4 regions of the Psychrobacillus sp. INOP01 genome follow, and region 3 is predicted to be linked to each of the others. Evidence: riboswitches for the same ligand, from Rfam matches in the RefSeq annotation. Region 3 holds a riboswitch; each other region holds the start of a gene.
What was found. Region 3 has a riboswitch for cobalamin ahead of KD050_RS10430 (hypothetical protein). Riboswitches for the same ligand answer to the same signal wherever they lie in the genome.
Positions count from the first base shown of each region.

Region 1: linked by a shared signal. The riboswitch ahead of KD050_RS14285 (ABC transporter substrate-binding protein) and the one ahead of KD050_RS10430 (hypothetical protein) in region 3 are both predicted to bind cobalamin.
Region 2: linked by a shared signal. The riboswitch ahead of KD050_RS12060 (ribonucleoside-diphosphate reductase subunit alpha) and the one ahead of KD050_RS10430 (hypothetical protein) in region 3 are both predicted to bind cobalamin.
Region 4: linked by a shared signal. The riboswitch ahead of KD050_RS03535 (S-layer homology domain-containing protein) and the one ahead of KD050_RS10430 (hypothetical protein) in region 3 are both predicted to bind cobalamin.

Region 1 is NZ_CP073315.1:2,847,314-2,850,530, reverse strand. Features, by position in the region: gene KD050_RS14290 (FecCD family ABC transporter permease) at 3-986, opposite strand; gene KD050_RS14285 (ABC transporter substrate-binding protein) at 991-1,959, opposite strand; cobalamin riboswitch at 2,089-2,229, opposite strand; gene KD050_RS14280 (hypothetical protein) at 2,295-2,516, opposite strand; gene argS (arginine--tRNA ligase) at 2,619-3,217, opposite strand, start outside.
Region 2 is NZ_CP073315.1:2,373,962-2,377,178, forward strand. Features, by position in the region: gene KD050_RS12055 (DUF4362 domain-containing protein) at 855-1,304, shown strand; cobalamin riboswitch at 1,411-1,588, shown strand; gene KD050_RS12060 (ribonucleoside-diphosphate reductase subunit alpha) at 1,842-3,217, shown strand, end outside.
Region 3 is NZ_CP073315.1:2,048,176-2,051,392, forward strand. Features, by position in the region: gene KD050_RS10425 (MFS transporter) at 68-1,300, opposite strand; cobalamin riboswitch at 1,419-1,608, shown strand; gene KD050_RS10430 (hypothetical protein) at 1,832-2,059, shown strand; gene KD050_RS10435 (hypothetical protein) at 2,311-2,487, opposite strand; partial or broken gene KD050_RS10440 (GTP-binding protein) at 2,588-3,217, shown strand, end outside.
Region 4 is NZ_CP073315.1:698,662-701,878, forward strand. Features, by position in the region: gene rpsD (30S ribosomal protein S4) at 1-445, shown strand, start outside; cobalamin riboswitch at 1,016-1,213, shown strand; gene KD050_RS03535 (S-layer homology domain-containing protein) at 1,389-3,217, shown strand, end outside.

The DNA.
Region 1 (3,217 bases), 800 kb from region 3:
AGTTAAATGCCTCCTTTTTTTCGTTGTCTAAAGAAAATAAATGCAAAGACTGGTGCCCCAACAAATGCCGTAATAACACCAATTGGCAGCTCCGTTGGCGAAATAATCGTTCGAGATACTAAATCACAAATGATTAATAAAGCTGCACCATTTATAAAGCTTAGCGGCAACACATGTCGGTTATCTGAGCCAAATAGCAGCCTCGTCATATGTGGAACGACTAGTCCTACAAATCCAATCGTTCCAGATACAGCGACCGCCGTTCCCGTCAGCATGGAACCGCCGATTAAAATCATCATTTTCCGTTGTTTCACATTGACCCCTAAATGCTTTGCTCGCTCTTCTCCAAATAGCATCGCATTTAACTCTCTTCTATTTAACCACAATAAAAAGGTACCAATAATTACAAACGGTAAAGCCATTTGCACGAAGCTCCAGCCCCTCATCGATACACTTCCGAGTAGCCATCCAATGATTTGTCTCAATTCTTCCCCTGTCAGTGCTATCATCAACGAAATTACAGAACCTAAAAAAGAACTAAAAATAATACCAGTCAAAATTATTGTTTCCATTTTCATCGCACGGTCGACTAGCTTTGCAAAAGTAATAACGAGTAACATTGTAACTAGAGCACCAATCATACTGAAAACTGGTAACGTGAATATCCCTAAAAATGGCACCGAAATACCGAAAAAGAGCGTAGCCACGGCACCTACTGAGGCACCGGACGACACTCCTAACGTATAAGGATCGGCAAGCGGATTTTTTAATAACCCTTGAAATGCAGCACCTGCAATGGCTAGTGATGCACCAACTAGCCCTGCAAGCACAACACGTGGCATGCGAATTTTCCAAACGATATTGGTCGCGATTGCATCTGCTCCCGTATCCCATAATGTGCTGATCGGTACCTTTACGGATCCGACCGATACACCAAGCCAAATTGCTACTAATAGTGCAACTATGGACAAGATGTAGCCGATCAAGGCTTTACTCACTAAAAGCCTCTGGATAAATTGCTTTTGCTACTTCTTCTAACCCCTCTGCAAGACGCGGACCTGTACGACTTGTTAGGTTTTCATCTACTTGTATAACTTCATTGTTTTTCACAGCCGTAATAGAATCAAAACCATCACGAGCTTTCACACTATCCACAATTCCTTCGACATAGCTATACATCACTATAATTACGTCCGGATTACGGTTAACAATTTCTTCTGGCTCCATTATAAACCAGCCTTCTTGATCGGCAGCAATATTTTCAGCATTCACCATATCTAAAATTTCTTGCATGAATGTCCCTTTACCAGGTGTATAAATTTCTGGAACATCTGAAGTTTCTACGAATACTGTTTTCTTTGTTTCAACTTTTGCCACTTTCTCTTTTACTTCTTCTACTTTTGCTTTCATGTCTTCTACAATTTTTTGTGCTTCTTCAAATTTGCCAGTAGCACGACCAACTTGCTCAATTGTTGTATATGTTTCATTGAAGTCCGTTGCATTTTTCACTACGAAAACTTTCACGCCTGCATCGCGAATTTGTTGTAATCCAGCTTCACCCATACCTAGGGCAGACTCATGCGCAAATACGATATCCGGGTTCATTGATACGATTTTCTCTACATTGAATTCCATACCACCGATTTTCTCTTTTTCAAGTGCTTCTTCTGGATAATTATCGTAATCATTAACACCAACGATTTCATCATTTAAACCAAGTGCAAATAAGATTTCCGTATTACTTGGTTGCATAGAAACGATCGTTTTTGGCGCTTCTTCCAATGTAATTTCATTACCAACTGCATCGGTCATTGTTAATGGGAAAGTTGTTTCATCTACAACTACTTCCTCTTGTGCGTTGCCGTTATCTGCGATAGGTATTTCTTCTTTTTGTCCGCATCCTACTAGCAATAATACTGCAAGCGCGGATGTCATCCATAATTGCCATAATTTCTTCATGTGCTTTTCCCCCATTATTCTCAAAAATAAAAAAACTCTCGTCCAATGAACAAGAGATAGAATAGGTATAAATCTGCGAGGTTACCAATTGCCAAGCCGACTTACACGAAACCTATCCTCGTAGGTATTAATGTGTAGACTCATAAAGGCAGGTTTTCTGACTCATGATAGAACCCTATCATATACAGTGGCGGGACCGTGCTGGATTTGAACCAGCTTCCCTTTTAACTTGCTAGTTTATTAGCAAGCACCTTTATGTTAAAAATTATTATTGATGCATCGATTTCATTATACATGAAATCATTCACCTGTCGACTAGCAAATTTTCTGAAAGATTATTCTAATATTGTCATTAATAATTTTCGTTTCCTATTAAAACGATAATACAAATATTGCGCGATTAGATTGACTATAAACACAATCGGATATGCAAGCCGTATACCTTTGATACCCATATCTGTAAAATGAGACAACATATACGCTACTGGAACTTGAACAAGAATAATACTAGAAATTATGAATAGTGTAGCCCATAATACCGAACCTGTTGCTCTCATTATCGCTAATAATGCCTTTTGATGAACATCTACCGTGAGTTATACATCTCCAAACGACAAAAAAACACTTCGACCGAAGTCGAAGCGTTAAAAGAAGTATTTTTACATTTGTTCTGGAGCAGAGACACCAAGCAGGCGTAATGCATTTGCGATTGTTTGGCGTGCTGCTGTTACAAGCGCCAGACGTGCTTCTGTTTGTGGAAGATTATCGGCATTTAATACCTTGTCTGCGTTATAGAAGCTATGGAATGTCGTAGCTAATTCTTGGATGTAAATTGCAATACGGTGAGGTGCACGAAGTTTTGCAGCATCTGCAACTATTTGTGGGAAGTCACCAATTTTTTTCAGTAAATCTAATTCTTTTTCACTTTGCAATAATTCAAGTGAATCCGTCGATACTTTCATTCCTTGTGTTTCTGCTGATCGTAAAATCGAACAAATACGTGCATGTGCATATTGTGCATAGAACACTGGGTTTTCATTTGATTGAGAAACAGCTAAATCTAGATCGAAGTCCATATGTGAGTCACCTGAACGCATACCGAAGAAATAGCGTACTGCATCTAGCCCTACTTCTTCCACAAGCTCACGCATTGTTACAGCTTTCCCTGTACGTTTACTCATTTTCATTTTTTCGCCGTCTTTATATAATTGAACCATTTGAATAATTGATACTTCTAGCTTTTCACGTTCGTATCCAA
Region 2 (3,217 bases), 330 kb from region 3:
TAAAATGAGGTGTTGTCTCTAGAAGGAGATAATACTTTTTCTAAAAGATAAGAAAGTATATAAAAATGTAGCGTGAACACTAGTTTCATGTGACTTTCGAGAATGAATACTCCTGCTGATTTCCGTTACAGGTGGACGCTTTCCGCGGGGGAGCGATGAACCATCACCTTCGCTTGCGCGTCGATGTAATGGTTCATCTGTCTCCCTCACCCCGCTGGAGTAATCACCTTGCACTACAATCAATATAGAGTGTAGTACTTCATTGGAAGATTTAGCATAACATATTGCTTAGATGATAAGATTACCCAAAGTTAATGTAGGAATAAAATCATCCTTATCTTTACTTATTTCCAAATGATACATGAATATTTAAGTGATATTGTATTCAATTATCCGTTTCTTCAAGTGAATTTTGTTGATTGGAGCGCAGGGCGGCGACTCCAGTGGGAACAGCGCGAGCTGAAGACCCTGGACGGAGCGTAGCGAAAATCTTTTTTGCGACGAGCCTTGCGCAGGAGCAAAGGAAGCGGCTGAAGCCGTGCCCACGGAAAGCGTCCGCCCGAAGCGGAAATCAACGGCATCGGCATATCTAGTTTTTTTTTTTCTTAGAGGACCGGGAGTCTTTTTGCCCGGTTTTTCTTATATTTGAATATGTAGGTGTTGTTTTGGAATATAAAATGTTGAATTGTCCGCTGTTCGCCAACATGTTACTATAAGGTCACTGTCTCCAAGCTCATTTAGTAAATGTGTTATTAATAGAGTGTAAAACACTATTATCTCGCTTTGGGCTAGGATAATAAATATGTAACACCCCTTGAAGAGGAACGTCTAATTACAAAAAGGGGAATACATCTATGAAAAAGGTAATTTCACTCTGTATTTTATTTATTGCTCTTATATTTGCAGGGTGTCAAAATGAAGAAAACTCAGCTAATACAATTGGGGAACAAAATAATGTTCCCGACTACACACCTTCATCTGAGGATGTTGTAGATATGCATGGAGAAATTGAAAATAAAGAGAGATTCGAAGAGTTTCTAAATAATGTTGAAAAAAACCAAAAGGATAGTATTAGAGTAGTTAGTTATACCACAGAAGGTGATCCAATGCTGAAGGATCTTGAATATGATGGTGGAGTTATAAAATATACAACAGACACAAGAAGAGATAAATTTGGAGTAGGAAGCATAAGTAATACATCTTGTACTTCAGTTGAGGTCGTTGAAACCACAGAAAGAACTGATTACCTTCTGGAAGGCTGCGATAATAAAGTAGATAATATTATTTTAGTCACTTGGAAATAGCAGGGGACGGGTTTTTCTTGAGGTTTTCATATTTAGAATTATATTATCTATTGCTCACTTAAACACAATATGTTAGATTATATAAATGAACTAAACACAATATATAGTATGTTAACGATAAAAAGGTACCTTTATGGTTTAAAAGGGAATTCGGTAAAAGCCGAAGCTGTCCCCGCAACTGTAAGTGTGGACGACTGTTGAATAGCCACTGCGAGCAATCGTGGGAAGGCCAGCAGAAGAGTGAAACACGAGCCAGTAGACCTGCCTCTTCATCGGTAAGCAACACTTTCTTCGGGGGTTGAGAGGTGGGAGCGAAGGCCTCTATCTCTAATGATCGATATGTCTTGTTGTATCCTACACTTTTAATTTTGAGCGATGGCTCAGCCGAAGATGGCTGTGACATCGCTTTTTGTATTGTAGTTTAAATGTGTGTACCACATAAAGAGCGGTAAGTACCACATAAAACAATCCAAGCACCACATAACCGAGGACAAGCGCCACATAACTGTACTCGATAAAAATATAGGAGGAATTCAAATGATAATCAGCTCAAACACAACTAAACAAGAAGTACTACATAATCTAACAAAAGAATTTGGGGAAGAAAAAATTGCTCCTCTTATAAAAACACATGAAAGATGGATGCAAAAGCACCCAGAAGGTACAATAGCCGCTTGGTCTAAGTCAATGTCATTAGAAGCCTTAAGCTTTCTAGATGAACAAGAAACGTACTGGACCTTTGTAGCTGCACGAGTCCATCTAGCCGAGGTTTACGAGCAAGTAGCTGAGAGAAGAAACACAACTGCGGATGCAGTGTACACAAAATTTGCAAAAAATGTACAGCACTTAAGTGAAAAAGGTATTTACGATAAACGTCTTAAACAAGTATATTCCCTACAGGAACTAGAGCAATTAGCTGAGATCCTTGTACCAGAGAGAGACTACTTGTTTACATATATTGGACTGAAAACGCTATTGGATCGCTATGTAGCGAAGGACTTTGATAAGTCTATTGTGGAACTGCCACAGGAACGATGGCTGGTTATTGCGATGACGCTTATGAAGGATGAGCAAGAAAATCGAATAGAGAAAATAAAAGAAGCATACTGGGCAATGAGCAACCTATATATGACAGTAGCAACACCAACACTTTCTAATGCAGGTAAGCCACATGGGCAACTTTCTAGCTGTTTTATAGACACGGTAGATGATAGTCTTCAAGGAATATACGATAGCAATACCGACGTAGCAACTCTTTCAAAATTTGGTGGTGGTATCGGTGTTTATATGGGTAAAGTGCGTAGCCGTGGGTCTTCTATTAGAGGCTTTGTAGGAGCCTCTAGTGGTGTACTCCCTTGGATAAAACAGCTTAATAATACGGCAGTAAGTGTGGATCAGCTTGGGCAACGTCAAGGAGCGGTAGCTGTTTACCTAGATGTGTGGCATAAAGATATCTTTACATTTTTAGATCTACGTTTAAATAATGGGGATGATCGTCTCCGTGCGCACGACATTTTTACTGGTGTGTGCTTGCCAGATTTATTTATGGAGAAAGTAGATGCTAGAGAGGAATGGCATTTATTTGACCCGCATGAAGTTCGCCAGCTAAAAGGCTATTCGTTAGAAGATTTCTATGATGAAAAACGTGGAGATGGTTCGTTCCGCCAAAAATATGAGGAATGCGTCAGTGATCATCGTTTGTCTCGAGAAACAGTTCCTGCTATCGACTTGATGAAGCGAATTATGCGGTCTCAGCTAGAGACTGGTGTGCCATTTATGTTTTACCGCGATGAGGTCAATCGTAGCAACCCGAACAAACATGCTGGGATGATTTATAGTAGTAATCTTTGTACAGAAATTTTCCAAAACCAAAGTGCAACAACATTCGAGTCGATTCAAATTGAGGATGATAT
Region 3 (3,217 bases):
GTCGATATAAGCGAAATCATTTTCTTTTATCTATCAATAAAGATGAATGTATTTAAACTTAAACTATTCAAACTCTAGTACTTTTCAAAATAGTTTTATATAAGTAAAGAACTGGAGTTAATAAAACTGCACTTACAACGATGGCTGTTTTTATTGTAAAACCCGTTGCTATATATCCAATCATTGGACCCCCTCCAATTTGACCTATGGCATCTACTTGGCCTTTTACTGAGAAGAATGTTGCACGTGTAGAGGATTCAAGTATGATTTTGTTTAACCATATGTCCTCCAGTGGATACATAACTTTTCTTGTCACTTGAATAACTATATAAAAGGCTAACAATCCAATCACAAATGAGGAAAAAGCAAAGCCAAGCAATGACAGGATTATAAATAAACTTCCTATAAATAGAGCTATATAAATATGTCTAAGATTCTGATGTATAGAACTTCGATTCATTAAATGGAGCGCTACAAAAGAAACAAGTACAATAATGAATTGAATAGCTCCTGTAATCACAACTAACCTCTCTTCAGGCAAAGCCGCTATATTTGATACTTCAAAAAAATGAGACATCCACAATCGATCAAAACCTTCACTATAAACCCCTACAAATAAAGCAATTAAAAATAGCATTCTCATAATGAAGCTAGCTTTAGAATAAAAAATAATTTTGCTCATATTACCTTTCATGTTTTCCCAAGTCGACATTCTTTCTATCTTATTCAGGGGTTTGAAGTTCTCTTCTTTCATAAAGATGATTAAATATACCGCTAACCCAATCATACATAGTCCACCAATAATGATTGGTAAACTAATCATAAAATAACCCGTTACAATACTTAAAGGTATGGCTATGACTTGCCCAAGACTACCGGCCTTTGCCCCTCTTATAAATGCTAATGAAGCACGCTCTTCTCCTATTTCATCTGCAATCCATGCTTGCTGAGAACCACTTGTAAACGTATACCCAATTCCCCATGCGACCTGGGCCAATAGTACAGTTGCAAAATAAGGGAATAGCCCCTCCATTAAAAAACCAATTCCTATTAGAAAGTAACCAATTATTATAGACAACTTTCGACTTTTTAAATCGGAAACTACTCCGGTAGGAATTTCAAAAAGAAATACAGATAGCTCCAAAACTGTTCCCACTAAAACAAGCTGAAATGGATCCAGCATTACAACCTTTACGTGATACAACAAATTCACAGTAAAAATAAAAGTAAAAAATAGTTGTGATAAAAAGCATGTGTAGATGTAAACTTGATATGGATTTCTTGTTCTTATTAAATTCATTTTCTTGCCCCCTCGAATTAATTATAGTGAGGGAATTTACTAAGTTCTTATCCAAATTTGCGGTTATTTACAAAAATATATTCTTCTATTTCAGATATGTTATAGTAAAAGAACAATTGAATAATGTGTAGATTTAGGTGTTCTTTTGCGAAAGCGAATGAACTTAAAAGGGAAGTCGGTGAAAAACCGACGCTGTCCCGCAACTGTAAATGGGAGCAATTCTACTACATCCACTGTAAGTTATTATGGGAAGGATAGAAACGCGATGATCATGAGCCAGGAGACCTGCCTATTTCAAGTACACACCAAAACCCTACGCGGATAGGAGGTGTTAAGTGCAGCTATGAACAAGCAAATGCTTGAAATTGCTGTCGTACGAAAAAACGCAATGAAAACACTGGAGAAATTGACTCTTTTTCAGTGTGCATTTTATTACGTTTCAAACGTTTCGACAACAACTAATTATACTAATAACTAGCATCTTCTTTGAAAAAAGAGGATGCTTTTTTTGTTGAGGAAAGGAACTTTGAAATGACAATTGGCACAAAAGAAGATTATTTAGAGAAATTTAAATATGTATTAATGACAAACTATATAGGAAGCTCATCCACTTCACTTGATTTGATGTTGGAAGCCTTCGAAAGAGAAATTGCTAATATCACAGATATGCGTGAACAGGATAAAACTATGTATACACTTAATTTACAAAAAGCATTTAAACAAATTAAAAGCGAGATTTCAGGAGTTACAGAGGATTAAATAAGAAAAACTGGGCAAATGCCCGGTCCTTTAAATTTAAAACCTTTTTCTAGCGTTTTCAGTAGGCTTTGGACGGACTTGTTACTATATTGATTCTTTAGATAGGTTGGTCACGAAGACATTGCCACACGAGGTGGCGCTCTTAGCCTTTGTTCCTTTTCCCGAAATGGAAATCACTAGCATTATTCTTTCTTTAAAGTACCTTGGACCAAAAAAGCGAACCGATTTTATATTGCATCGGTTCGCTTTTTTTATAGATCTTGATAATCTCTTTGATATTTACCGCCGTCTTTTACTTCTGAATGATATAAAGCCTTTAAAGCAAAGCTTTTCTCTAAATCATGCTCCTTCATAACCTCTTTTAAACGCTTGCTTAACTCCGGGCTATATTTCACTAGCTCTTCCATTTTAGATTTTGAATATTGCATGTTTTGTACCCTCTTTCTTCGTTGTTTTAGTCTACCTAGTATAGCACTGATGCAGGTGGTTTCACCGTAATTTGCTATAATTAAGTTCAGAGGTGAGAACATGCACAAAACCATTGGAATTCTTGCACATGTAGATGCTGGAAAAACTACTTTTTCGGAGCAGCTGCTATACCATACAAATACAATTAGAAAGAGGACGAGTTGACCACCAAGACTCGTTTCTTGATAGTCATACTATAGAGAAAAATAGAGGAATTACTATCTTTGCCGATCAAGGAATCTTTTCCTACAATAATTCTACGTATTATATTATCGATACTCCTGGGCATGTCGACTTTTCTCCAGAAATGGAACGGGCAATTCAAGTGATGGACTATGCCATCATTATTATCAGCGCGGTAGATGGGATAGAAGGACATACAGAAACTGTTTGGCAATTACTACGAAAACACAAAGTACCGACCTTTTTCTTTATCAATAAAACCGATTATGAAGGTACTGATCCAACAAGCATTCTTGCTGAAATACGTGCCACCTTATCGGAGGATGTATGCGATATTACTAATACTTTCGATGAAGAACTAATTGAATTTATTGCGGAGCGCGATGAAGCCCTATTAGAAACATATATGGACAGCGGATTTGATAAGGACTTATGGACACAAGTGCTTCAGCGCATGATAAAGGAAAATAAAATCTTCGCATGTGCTAGTGGATCAGCATTGAAGGA
Region 4 (3,217 bases), 1.3 Mb from region 3:
AAAACAAAAACTTCGTCACACTTACGGTGTAAACGAACGTCAATTCCGTACTCTATTTGACAAAGCTGGTAAAATGCCAGGTAAACATGGTGAAAACTTCATGATTCTTCTTGAAACTCGCCTTGATAATGTTGTATACCGTTTAGGTCTTGCTCGCACACGTCGTGGAGCACGTCAATTAGTAAACCACGGTCACGTTATGGTTGATGGTAAACGCGTTGATATTCCTTCATTCCGTCTAAAAGCAGGTCAAGAAATTTCTCTTCGTGAAAAATCTCAAAACCTTGACGTTGTAAACGAATCTATGGAAGTTAATAACTTCGTACCAGAATACTTATCTTTTGACGCAGACAACAAAGTAGGTACTTTCGTTCGTAATCCAGAACGCGGAGAACTATCTGCTGAAATCAATGAAGCTTTAATCGTTGAGTTCTACTCTCGTTAATTTTATTGCTCTACAAAGAGTGATATTAAAAGCCTTCGAAACCCTTGTTTATCAAGGTTTTGGGGGCTTTTTCCTTTTTTAAACAATGCAGAATAAAGCATTAAAAAGCAGGTTATTGGGGCTAGTAAAAATTATTGGCGGCGTATGTACTGGAATAGATAAGTATAAATTTAAGCCTAGTTGATGGAATTGAGCAATAAACAGGAAGCTGGAATGCTCAACAAACCGTGTGTCTGTTATTGAGCTTATAACTTCACCATCATATTCCAAGATAATCACTTACTCGTATACTTTCCTCTTCCCTTTTTCAACATTATTCAGGAACTCTTTACCTCTCTCCTCATTTCCAATTGCGCCATGCATCTGGAATAGTGTTTTGAAACCAACAATTAGTTTACTCCAACTAACGTATTTGATGCAAAAATATCCATTTCTCTTTTATTAGTAGTAACCTCCAGGAAGATTTTGTATTTAATAGCTTTTTTGACGGGGCGATAACCACAGAATTATTCTTTTCTTATCGAACTATTTTGAAAACAAAAAATTTATGCTAAACTTAACTTAAGTGAATAACAATTGCAGAATAAAGGTGCTCTTTTAAGAGCTTAATAGGGAATTCGGTGCAAAGCCGAAGCTGTTTCCGCAACTGTAAGTGTAGATGACTACAGAAAATACCACTGTCAAACGAGGAAAAATGCCTCCAGTAGATGGGAAGGTTCTGAATAGGATACACGAGCCAGGAGACCTACCTCTATTCCATCGTATTAACTCTCTTCGGAAGCTAGGAGAATTTACGGCAAATAGATGGACAGGCAATTGTATTTTTGAGTCTTATTCTATTTTCCTTAGATGCTCTCCTTTAATTGGAGAAGCATCTTTTTTTCTTTTCGAGTTAATTGCAAGTATATTCACTTATAACAATTTGAGGAGGAAAGAAAAAGAAATGGACTTTTATAAGAAATGGTTGAATATAGCGATTGTCTTTATCCTATCATTTTCGCTATTTTCACCTGCTGCTCTAGCTGAGACACAGCTATCTGAAAATAGTGAGTTAGAAACTAGCTCTATTATTAATAATCAATCTAATGACGAGGAAGCTGATATATCCCAGCTAACGGAGAACGAACTATCTTCGAACACTACTAATGATAGTGCGACGATACATAGTTCTGAACCAAAAGGCTATGTGACGGTTTCCGTTGAGAAGTTCACCCTTGGACAAGGCTATATAAATGAACCTGTTAGAGTACCTTTTTATGAAGGTGATAACGTAGCTCAAGTTTTAGTTAATCTATTAGGGGATGGAAACTATGAAAATATGGGATCTGTAGATAGCAGCTTTTATTTAGCAGCTATTTATGATCCAAGTCCTAGAGAAGTGAAAGTTCCACAATACATTCTTGATAAATCTGGCCCAATTAATGAGCGAACAGAATCTAACTGGTTAGGTCAATTTGACTATACAGATATGTCAGGTTGGATGGTAGCTGTTAAAAATGATTTTATCTCTCGTGGTGCCTCAGATTGGTTCCCTGAAGATGGCGATGTCATTAGATGGCAGTTTACTGTTTGGGGCTATGGAGCAGATTTAGGCGGAGGTTTTGGTGGAAATAATTATATTAATCCAGCAAATAAAGATGTATTAACAGCAAAAATAGCAGAGATTAATAGTGCTCCAAATAAAAACGAAATTTTAGCAAATACAAATGTAAAGTCTGCTTATGATGCCGCATACTTACAGCTCACTAATATGGAGAGCAGTCAATCAGATGTAGATACTGCACTAACTCAACTATATACTGCTTTAAATGGAGACGATGAAGAAGTTGTTAAAGCTGAAAAAACAGTATTACAAGCTGACATTCAACAAGCTGAATCAACTAAAGCTTCTGTAAAAGTAAGTGTCGATGGAAAAGATATAGCCCCCACTGATTATTGGGTAACTCAAGCTGAACAAGATGCGTATACAAATGTAATCATATCTGCTCAACAACTAATCGCAGATGAAAATGCGATTCAAGAAGACATTGATGCGAAAGTATTAGCACTAAATCAGGCAACAGCGTTATTTAATCAAGCGAAAAATGTTGGTTTACAAGCTGTTGTTACTAACGAAGTAAAGTTCACTGTCGCACCTAAAACAGTTAAATTAAATCTTTACGATGCGAACGAACAAGAAATAAACATAGGAGCTGGTGCCGAAGGTACGTATAACGTTTATACAGCTACTATACCAATAGGTAATTATCGCTACGAAGGCTTTGATAGCAATAATAAAAGCGTTGGTGGTGGTAAGTTAACAGTTACAACTGAGCCGAACCAAGAATTCAAATTCCGTCAGCTTAATTTTAAAGCTAGTAATACCGGCTGGGTTGTTGATAATGATTACACTGTAAAAGTTGGACAAGATATATCAAGCGATACGTCATTGAAGCTAGGTGACGTAACTGCACAAGGACAGATTCCTGTATTAGCTCTTACAGGAAAAACGTTCTTCTATCAGTTTGAACCAGATGCTAAGCACACTCAATACGTTGCATTAAGCAATAGCATAACTATAACAATTGCAGCATCTGCTCAAGCTGTAAGTACGGCAATCCCATTTTCAGGGAATATGACTTTTACAGTTCCTCAAGATGCAGAATTATTTATTGGAAAAAAAATCAAACACTTCATTACATTTGAAGAGATACTGCCTGAAGGTGAAGCGACAATAAATCCAAATGGCACAAAAACATATCCTTTCAAATTGGTGAATAATGGGGAATATAA